Regions from separate parts of the Paenibacillus sp. FSL W7-1088 genome, predicted to be linked through region 1. Evidence: riboswitches for the same ligand, from Rfam matches in the RefSeq annotation. Region 1 holds a riboswitch; each other region holds the start of a gene.
The links. Region 1 has a riboswitch for thiamine pyrophosphate ahead of MKY42_RS04745 (ECF transporter S component). Riboswitches for the same ligand answer to the same signal wherever they lie in the genome.
Positions count from the first base shown of each region.

Region 1 (2,201 bases):
TCCGTGGTGTAGATGTAGGCCTCCTTGGCCGTCTGGTTCCAGCGAACCTGTGCGCCAAAGGCTTCGCCAATGGCACGGAGCGGAAGCATGGCTTTGCCATTCACCAGAATGGGAGCGGACGACAACGTCGCATTCTGACCGTTTTTCTTCATTGTTTTGCTGTTGGGTATAAGAACATATTTGTCGCTGTCTGTGCTGATGCTAATCTGTTTTGTTTTGTTATTGTAGCCAAACGTATAGTCCCCGAGGAATTGAAGTTCAGTCAATGCTACGTACGTTATACCCTGCTTTATAACCACATCATATTGAGCTTGTACATTGTTAATATACGCTGTCGGTTTGTGTGTTGTTGCTGCTTCCGCGACAGTGGATGACAGCAGTGCGGGTGCCGTACCCGCGGTGAGAATCGAAGCGGCAAGGATCATTTTCCACTTTTTTTGCTGCCAGGCAGTATTGGTTTGTTTCATCATTATCAATCTCCCTTCTTGTATACCAAACGGACTACTTGATCCAAATGTTGCATAGTATTGTAAAGTACACCACAGAATGTCTTCTCTGATTTACCCAAAATACAGCGTAATGATTTTTCCGGGATTGTCACAAATACCCATGTGTTGTACAGTAGAAGCAATGAAATAAGTGAACCGGGAGCTCAATGAAGTTGGGCTGAGAGAGCGGCCTTGTGCCGCTGACCGTAAATCTGATCTGGGTAATGCCAGCGTAGAGAACATGAATTTGCGATGTGCAATGGTAAGCGATAGGGATAGAACATAAATGTCAGCGTTTCTTGGGTGCAGCAGGATTTTTCTGATGTGACGGGAATGGTGTCGTTTGTTTTCTTCTTTCTCTATATCTGCCTAATGCGCAGCATCGTGAGATTGTAAACTGTGCGTATGGCCTGCCTGGAAACCGGGGAGGCTTTTTTGTTTGTTTTATTGTTTATTTTATAAATCCAGGGAAACAGAGGAAGGAAGTAGAGAACATGTCAACAGCAGTAGGCAGCAACAGATTGAAGTTAACCGATATTTTGGTAACGATTGTGATTGCGGTGGTCTTCGGGGTGATCTACAAAATATGGGGACCTACATATGATCTGATGAAGCCATTCGGCGTTCATGCGGAGCAGATGATTTATGGCATGTGGTTTATGGCGGGAACCTTTGCCTTTGTAATCATTCGTAAGCCGGGTGTAGCCATTCTGGCTGAAGTAGCGGCATCCACGGTGAGTGCTTTTCTCGGAAGTGAGTGGGGCATGTCGACACTGGTGTATGGACTGTTGCAAGGGCTGGGTGCAGAGATCTTCTTCGCCGCATTTCTGTATCGGAAAAGCAATCTGTTCGTCACCTGCCTTGCGGCTATTGGTGCAGCGGCAGCTTCACTTGTACTGGATTATCAGTACGGGTACATTGATTCCCTCTCGGCTTGGAACTATACACTGTTTATCGGGTTCCGCTTCATTGGCAGTATTCTGATTGCAGGTGTATTCGCCTATTACCTTGCCAAAGCGCTGGAGCTTACAGGTGTAACACGATCCCTTAGACCGGTGTCGAAGCAGGATTACGAGGCGCTGGACTAGATGAATGAAGTGGAGAATGTGCAAGCGGTAGGTGTTACGAATCTAAGATGCAAGTTCCCGGGAGAGAAGGCCTTGGTGTTTCAAGGCTTGTCTCTCTCTGTGCGTCAAGGGGAGAAAGTATTGTTGCTTGGTCCAAGCGGATCTGGCAAATCAACCTTGCTGCAAATTCTGAGCGGTCTGATTCCGCGATCTGTGGAGATTCCGATGAAATGTGATGACATTCGGGTGCCTGAGCAGCCCGGCATTGTTTTTCAAGATCCGGATACCCAGTTCTGTATGTCATATACGGATGAAGAGATTGCTTTTGTATTGGAGAACCGGAATATTCCACGCGAGCAGATGCCTACCCTTATCCATCAATACCTGGAACAGGTTGGGTTATGCTTTGAACATAATCGAACACTCATTCAATCGATGTCTCAGGGTATGAAGCAGCGTCTTGCGATGGCTTCGATTCTGGCCATGGAGCCAGACGTACTCTTTTTGGATGAACCAACGGCACTGCTGGATGATGAAGGAACCTCTCAGGTGTGGGAAACGGTGAAACAGATTGCACAGGACAAAACACTCATTATCGTAGAACATAAAATTAATGAAATCGTCGAGTGGGTAGACCGAATCATCG
Region 1 is NZ_CP150216.1:1,036,611-1,038,811, forward strand. It holds gene MKY42_RS04740 (copper amine oxidase N-terminal domain-containing protein) at 1-470, opposite strand, end outside; TPP riboswitch at 634-744, shown strand; gene MKY42_RS04745 (ECF transporter S component) at 983-1,576, shown strand; gene MKY42_RS04750 (ABC transporter ATP-binding protein) at 1,577-2,201, shown strand, end outside.

Region 2 (2,201 bases), 2.2 Mb from region 1:
ACGAAATGGAGCGGTCCTGATTAATGGTGACGCGACACTTCAATATGAATCGGACCGAGTAACTGGAGTGGTTGTGGACGGTAAAGTCATATCGGCTGACGAGGTTATTGTGTGTGCTGGCGCTTGGGCTAATGAACTGTTGAAGCCCTTGGGCATTGATTTTAAGGTTCATTATCAGAAGGCACAAATTATGCACTTGCAGGTTCACGATCGAAAGGACACTGGGAACTGGCCTGTAGTCATGCCTCCTTCGGATCAATATTTGTTAGCCTTTGATCAACAGAAGATTGTGATCGGAGCGACTCACGAAAATGATATTGAAGGATACGATACAAGAGTAACCGCAGGCGGAATGCAGGAAATTTTGAATAAAGGATTGGAACTGGCTCCCGGTTTAGCTGATAGCACGTTTCAGGAAGTAAGAGTAGGATTTCGTCCATTTACACCAGGTTTTCTTCCGGTAATGGGTGCTGTCCCAGGTTGGAATGGCTTGATTACAGCCAACGGGCTTGGAGCTTCCGGTTTAACGATGGGGCCTTTTATTGGAAGTCAACTGGCCAAGTTGGCTCTTGGTATGGAGTTAGATATCGATATTCAGCCATATGACCTTGGAAAAGCTATGGTTGATCAGAAATGATGAATCAGAAATGAGGTGAACTATGACGTATTCACAGCGCTTATCTCACGGCTACTCTTCAGATATCATCTATCTGGAGCATCAGATTGCCATCGCCGAGGAGGAATTGGCAAAGGCCGAGGAAGAGCGGCGGGCATACGAATCGGATTTAAACAAGTTAAGGACGTCTCCGGCGTATCATTTAACTTCAACGACGAACGTCTCTAATGAGCAACAATGGGTGGATGAGTTAAACAAGGTACAAAGTATGATTAAGACCATCCGGACCCGACTTAAGAACCTGCAAGAAGATTTAGGGGAACTTGAAGATTAATAGGAATGGATTGACATTTGGAAAAACACATGTTGTAATAAGCCTGAGCTATTTGCAGGGGGACTGTTCGCAGTTGAGAAGGTTAAAACCTGACCCTTTGAACCTGTTAGTTAATACTGACGTAGGGAGCAAATGACATGTACTCATGTTATTTTGCCCTTGCCGAAAATAGGTCAAGGGCTTTTTGGTCTGCATTTTGGGGGACAGAACGCGATAGCTGACTGTGAAGCGGGGGCATCATGATTTGAATAAAAGGAGCAATGATCATGTCATTTTCGAGAACGTTAAAAGATAAGTCCAGAACCGTATGGGAAGATGGATACAATCATCCTTTTTTACACGAAATGGGGAAAGGCACACTGGATCAGGAAGCGTTTAAGTTTTATCTTCTTCAGGACTATACATATCTGATTGAATATGCGAAGATTTTTGCCATGGGTGCAGTGAAGGCGACAGATGAAAAACTGATGACGAATTTTACGGTGATTCAACACGCTATTCTGTACGAAGAAATGGATTTGCATCGAAATTATATGAAGGGATTTGGGATTACGCTGGATGAAAATCATACGATCAAACCGTCTCTGTACAACAAGGCGTATACGTCGAATATGATGAGTGTTGCACAAACAGGTGGTGTTGCCGAAATCATCGCCGTCATTTTCCCTTGTGCGTGGACGTATTACGACTATGCCACAAGATTAAAAGAACAATATCGAGATTCATTAGAGGGCAATTTCTATCAGACGTGGATCGAAAATTATGCAAGTGATGAATTCCGCGATTCATTCGAATGGTTCTATGATACATTGGATGCATTATGTGAACATAAAACCGAGCAGGAACTGGAGGCCATTGAAGACATATTCAGAAGAAGTGTTGAATTTGAATATCTGTTCTGGGATATGGCTTATAAACGGCAACTTTCGTACTTCTGATGAATGAAATCTCAACTCTATTACAACCAGAGACAAGGATGAACATACAGATGAACAATCATGGGGAACGCATCTATTTACGATTTTTGAACGTGGAGGACGCGCCAGCACTGCTGGATTTGCAGCTCCGTAACCGGGCTGTTTTCGAAGAGATATCGGCAAGTGAACGATCAGAGACATTCTATACACTGGAGGGTCAGGTCGCCCTTCTTGAAGGCTGGAACAAGGCGAGGGAAGAAGGGAAACGTTACTCTTTCGGGATCTTCCTGAAGCATGCGCATGAGCTTATTGGGGAGATCTCTCTGTTCGAACT
Region 2 is NZ_CP150216.1:3,251,609-3,253,809, forward strand. It holds gene MKY42_RS14835 (FAD-binding oxidoreductase) at 1-637, shown strand, start outside; gene MKY42_RS14840 (hypothetical protein) at 660-950, shown strand; TPP riboswitch at 997-1,095, shown strand; gene tenA (thiaminase II) at 1,217-1,888, shown strand; gene MKY42_RS14850 (GNAT family N-acetyltransferase) at 1,939-2,201, shown strand, end outside.
Region 2: it holds a riboswitch for thiamine pyrophosphate, as region 1 does, so the genes downstream of both, tenA (thiaminase II) here and MKY42_RS04745 (ECF transporter S component) in region 1, are expected to answer to the same signal.

Region 3 (2,201 bases), 270 kb from region 1:
GTTCCAATGGGTACAGGTGAATTGCGGATGATCCATTCACGGGTTGTATGAATGTCCTTGCCTGTGGAAAGATCCATCACCGTATCCGATCCCCAGCGTACGGCCCAAGTCATCTTTTCTACCTCTTCCTCGATGGAGGAGGATACCGCAGAGTTCCCGATGTTAGCATTGATCTTCACATGAAAATGACGCCCGATCAGCATCGGCTCACTCTCCGGGTGATTGATGTTCGACGGCAGGATGGCCCTGCCACTCGCCAGCTCCTGCCGCACAAATTCCGGCTCCACACCCTCACGGATGGCAGCGAACTCCATCTCCGGTGTGATCATTCCCTGCCGTGCATAATGCATCTGGGTCACGCAGCGCCCTGCCTGTGCCCGTAACGGTTTACCACGCAAGCCTGGATACTTCTCGGCTCCAGTTCGCTTCCCTCCGGGTTTCAATCCGTTATCCTCCGGTTTTACCGTTCGTCCCTGGTAGGCTTCAACATCTTCACGCTCCGTAATCCAGCGGGTGCGCAGCGCTGGCAGCCCTGCCCGGATATCGGCATGAAATCCGGGATCAGTCATCGGCCCGCTCGTATCGTAGACACGCAGCGGTTCGTTATGCTCCACTCCTTGGGGAGTATTCGTGTCATGAAGGGCAATTTCACGCTCCGGTACTGCAATGTCCGGTCGTGAGCCCTGAATGTACACTTTGCGGCTGCCCGGGAAGGGCTTAATTCGTCCGGCCGCACCTGCACTCTTTTCCAACACCTGATCCTGCTCGTCTTGTCCCAGCGTTCTGTTCTCTGTACTCATCGCTCTTGTCTCCTCCTCATTGGTGATTGCCTGGATTGAAATGCTTGCGCACGAGTCCAAACCATCCACAACATAGAAAAAGGAAGAGCGATCATACCACACAAAATAGGGACATACAGTTCAAGTAATACAGACAGTCGAGGAAAAAAAATCCATACCACCGCTTCGCCAATAGCTCCCAGCTCTTTATCCAAAAGCAGCTCTGACAACGGCTTCCGCCTGTTTACTGTATAAAAAAAGCCGGTTCCCAAGGGAACCGGCTTATGTCCATCACCAATAACGCAACTCATTCAGGCTCCATAACGGAGTCCATCCATAGGTTACATTATATGGTGTTCGTGGTCGTATCGCCGATTACTTCCCTACGCTGGTATGATCCAGATCAGGTGCAAAGGGTCCGGAATCTCATGCGATTCCGTCTCAGTCCGGACAATTCGGACTCCCCCAGTAACGTTAACAAGTTGCAGCATCTCAGCCGCAGATTCATATTCAATTATGCTGACCCTGTTGGGCCGTCCATTACAGAGTAGCGCAACCGGATCATAAAAACAACCTTTAAATTCCAGAACATAAAATCAGGATAACATCAGTCCCATCTGTGTAGCAGCTTCCTTCAGCACAGGTGCGTATTCATGCAGCGTCTCCTGCGAAAGGCGACTAACAGGCCCGGATACCGACAGAGCAGCAGCGATGTTGCCTTTCCGATCCATGATGGGTACAGATACAGCGGCTGCTCCCGGTTCACGCTCCTCATAACTTGTTGCATAGCCATATTCCAGAATGTCTTTCATCTGTGCCAAATATACTTTGGGATCGATAAATACGGGCCATTCCGGTCCATTCATCAGATCTTCGCGGTCCTCTTCGGTGGCAAAAGCCATCAGCACTTTACTGGAGGCTCCCACGGATAGCGGAAGTCTGACGCCCACCGGAGCTACACGGCGAATCGCCTGATCACTCTGTACAGCTTGAATTCGAATCCGCTCACTGCCATCACGCAGATATAAACTCACGGTTTCGCCCAGTCGATCTCTGAGCCGCTCCATCGCAGGAAGGAGCAAAATGGCCGGATCATCGCTGCGAGACATATGGGCAGACAGTTCCCAGATGCGTATGCCGAGTCGATACTTCTCGGTGGCTGCATCCCGGATCACGAACCCTTTGTCCTCCAAAGTAGCCATCAGACGATGGACTGTACTTTTGTGCAGACCGATCTGGCTGGCAATTTCCGTGAGTCCCAGATCACTGCGGGTTGTAAAACACAATAATATATCCAGCGCCCGTTCTACAGCCCGGACGGTTAACTTTCGGTCTTCCATGGCAAGTTGCCCTCCTCATGTTTCATCACATGAAACTTGGTTACATAAATTATATGAGAAACGGTCTCATCTGTAAACCAAA
Region 3 is NZ_CP150216.1:762,785-764,985, reverse strand. It holds gene thiC (phosphomethylpyrimidine synthase ThiC) at 1-800, opposite strand, end outside; gene MKY42_RS03575 (hypothetical protein) at 797-1,090, opposite strand; TPP riboswitch at 1,143-1,256, opposite strand; gene MKY42_RS03570 (IclR family transcriptional regulator) at 1,376-2,119, opposite strand.
Region 3: it holds a riboswitch for thiamine pyrophosphate, as region 1 does, so the genes downstream of both, MKY42_RS03575 (hypothetical protein) here and MKY42_RS04745 (ECF transporter S component) in region 1, are expected to answer to the same signal.

Region 4 (2,201 bases), 3.3 Mb from region 1:
CGATCCGAGCACGCTCAACCAGAAGAACGTCATAACCTCGGGTAGCGAGTTCACATGCGATAGCACAACCGATAACGCCTCCGCCTACAATAATGGTTTCTGCATGAAGCTTGCCTCGAAATTCTGCTCCAACTTTACTCCTCGATACTGTGCCTGGATGATACCCTGAACGATTCCCGCTTCGGCTTCTTGCTTCCTTTCTCATGGCATCATCTCCTTGGTTCGGCGTATTTCTCTGAATCCGTAATCGCCAGTCGCAATGCAGCGGCAGCCAGTTCCGGCTGATCATTCGTCCAAATCGACGAAATCACAGCGGCTCCACGGGCACCAGCAGTTCGAATGGCAGCAATATTCTCCGTTGCAATCCCACCAATCGCGATGACCGGAATTGAAACTTTAGCGCATACCTCTGCTAACGAAGCAAGTCCCCTGGGCTCGAAATTTGGTTTACTGGGTGAGGCATATACATGCCCGTAAAAGAGATAATCCGCTCCACGTTCTTCTGCAACTTTTGCTTCTTCCAGAGAATGAACCGATACTCCTACGCGAAGCCGATTGTTTCTCCTCAACACATCCTTATCGTATTTCCGAATAACTGCTTGACCCCAATGCACACCACCAAGCAACGCATGATGATCAAGCTGAGTGGAGCCATTCAGAATGATTCGGTTAAATGGGACACCTCGTGTTCTGAGACTTTGCGCCCAATACATCTGTTGCTCAAGGGGCAGCTTTTTTTCCCGTATGTGGATATAATCGACCCACCGCCATATATCCTTAGCAATATTCAGAAAAGAGTCCAAGTCTCCTGTACCTGGTGAAACCACATGCAGTTCGAATAATCGTGTTGTTAACTGTTCGTGGAAGATTTCCGTCCTGTTCACCCTCCTCTTGTATGATTTAAGCGGATATAAAACAACAAAAAAGCCACTCCCGTAGGGGAGTGGCCACGAATTTAGAATTCATGGATCAACTGAATGACTGTCGCATGGGATTACTCTATATATACATAATGCATAACAACTACAGAAACCAACATAGTCGCAACGCTGTATACTTAGAAACCGCATGAATCATCTTGCAGGCCATATCGCAAAGTTATCGATAACGCCCTTTGTCATTAGCTGAAACGCGCCACTTCCCTACGCTGGTATGATCCAGATCAGGTACAAAGGGTCCGGAATCGCATTCTTCCATCTCAGCCGCATCGTGCGGCCCCCCTAGTGTTCATATGAAGCTGTAGCCTATGTTACCATAGACACCTTTTTTTGTCACCGTACATTTCCAATTATTACGTTATTGTTTCTCGGACCAAGCTTCAACATCCCACGTTTTGGTAACCCAATCTTCATAAAAATCAGGTTCATGGGATACGAGCAGCACGGTACCCTTGAATTCTTGCAAGGCACGTTTCAGCTCTGCTTTGGCCGTTACATCCAAATGGTTTGTAGGCTCATCGAACAAAATCCAGTTACTTTCACGCATCAGAAGTTTACACAAACGAACTTTGGCTTGTTCACCACCACTAAGCGCGTTAAGCGGACGGGTGATATGCTCATTTTTCAATCCACAACGTGCGAGATGCCCCCGGACTTCATTCTGTGTCAGATGAGAAAATTCATTCCACACATCTTCAATCGGGGTAATGTTTCCTGCACGTACTTCCTGTTCGAAATAGGCTGTCTCCAAATAGTCACCCAAGAAAGTCTTACCGCTGATTGGTGGGATTTTTCCCAAGATGGTCTTGAGCAGTGTGGATTTACCTACACCGTTACAGCCAACAATGGCAATTTTCTCGCCACGCTCAATCGTCATCGTCATTTTGGGCAATAATGCATACGAATATCCAATTTCAAAATCAATGCCCTCAAAGACGATTTTACTACTCGCCCGGGCATCCTTGAATTTAAATGTGGGTTTGGCCGCTTCGTCTGGACGATCGATCCGTTCGATCTTGCCGAGCTGCTTCTCACGGCTCTTGGCACGACCGGAAGTAGAAGCACGGGCTTTGTTCCGCTGGATGAAATCTTCCTGCTTCTTGATATACTCCTGCTGTTTCTCATAAGCATCAATATGCTGCGCCTTATTCATGTCGGCCATTTCAAGGAATTTGTTATAGTTCGCTGCATAACGCGTCAACTTGGCAAATTCCAGATGATAAATAACGTTAACGACCTCATTCATAAACTCCGTATCATGCG
Region 4 is NZ_CP150216.1:4,366,148-4,368,348, forward strand. It holds gene thiO (glycine oxidase ThiO) at 1-205, opposite strand, end outside; gene MKY42_RS19515 (thiamine phosphate synthase) at 210-884, opposite strand; TPP riboswitch at 1,123-1,232, opposite strand; gene MKY42_RS19520 (ABC-F family ATP-binding cassette domain-containing protein) at 1,297-2,201, opposite strand, start outside.
Region 4: it holds a riboswitch for thiamine pyrophosphate, as region 1 does, so the genes downstream of both, MKY42_RS19515 (thiamine phosphate synthase) here and MKY42_RS04745 (ECF transporter S component) in region 1, are expected to answer to the same signal.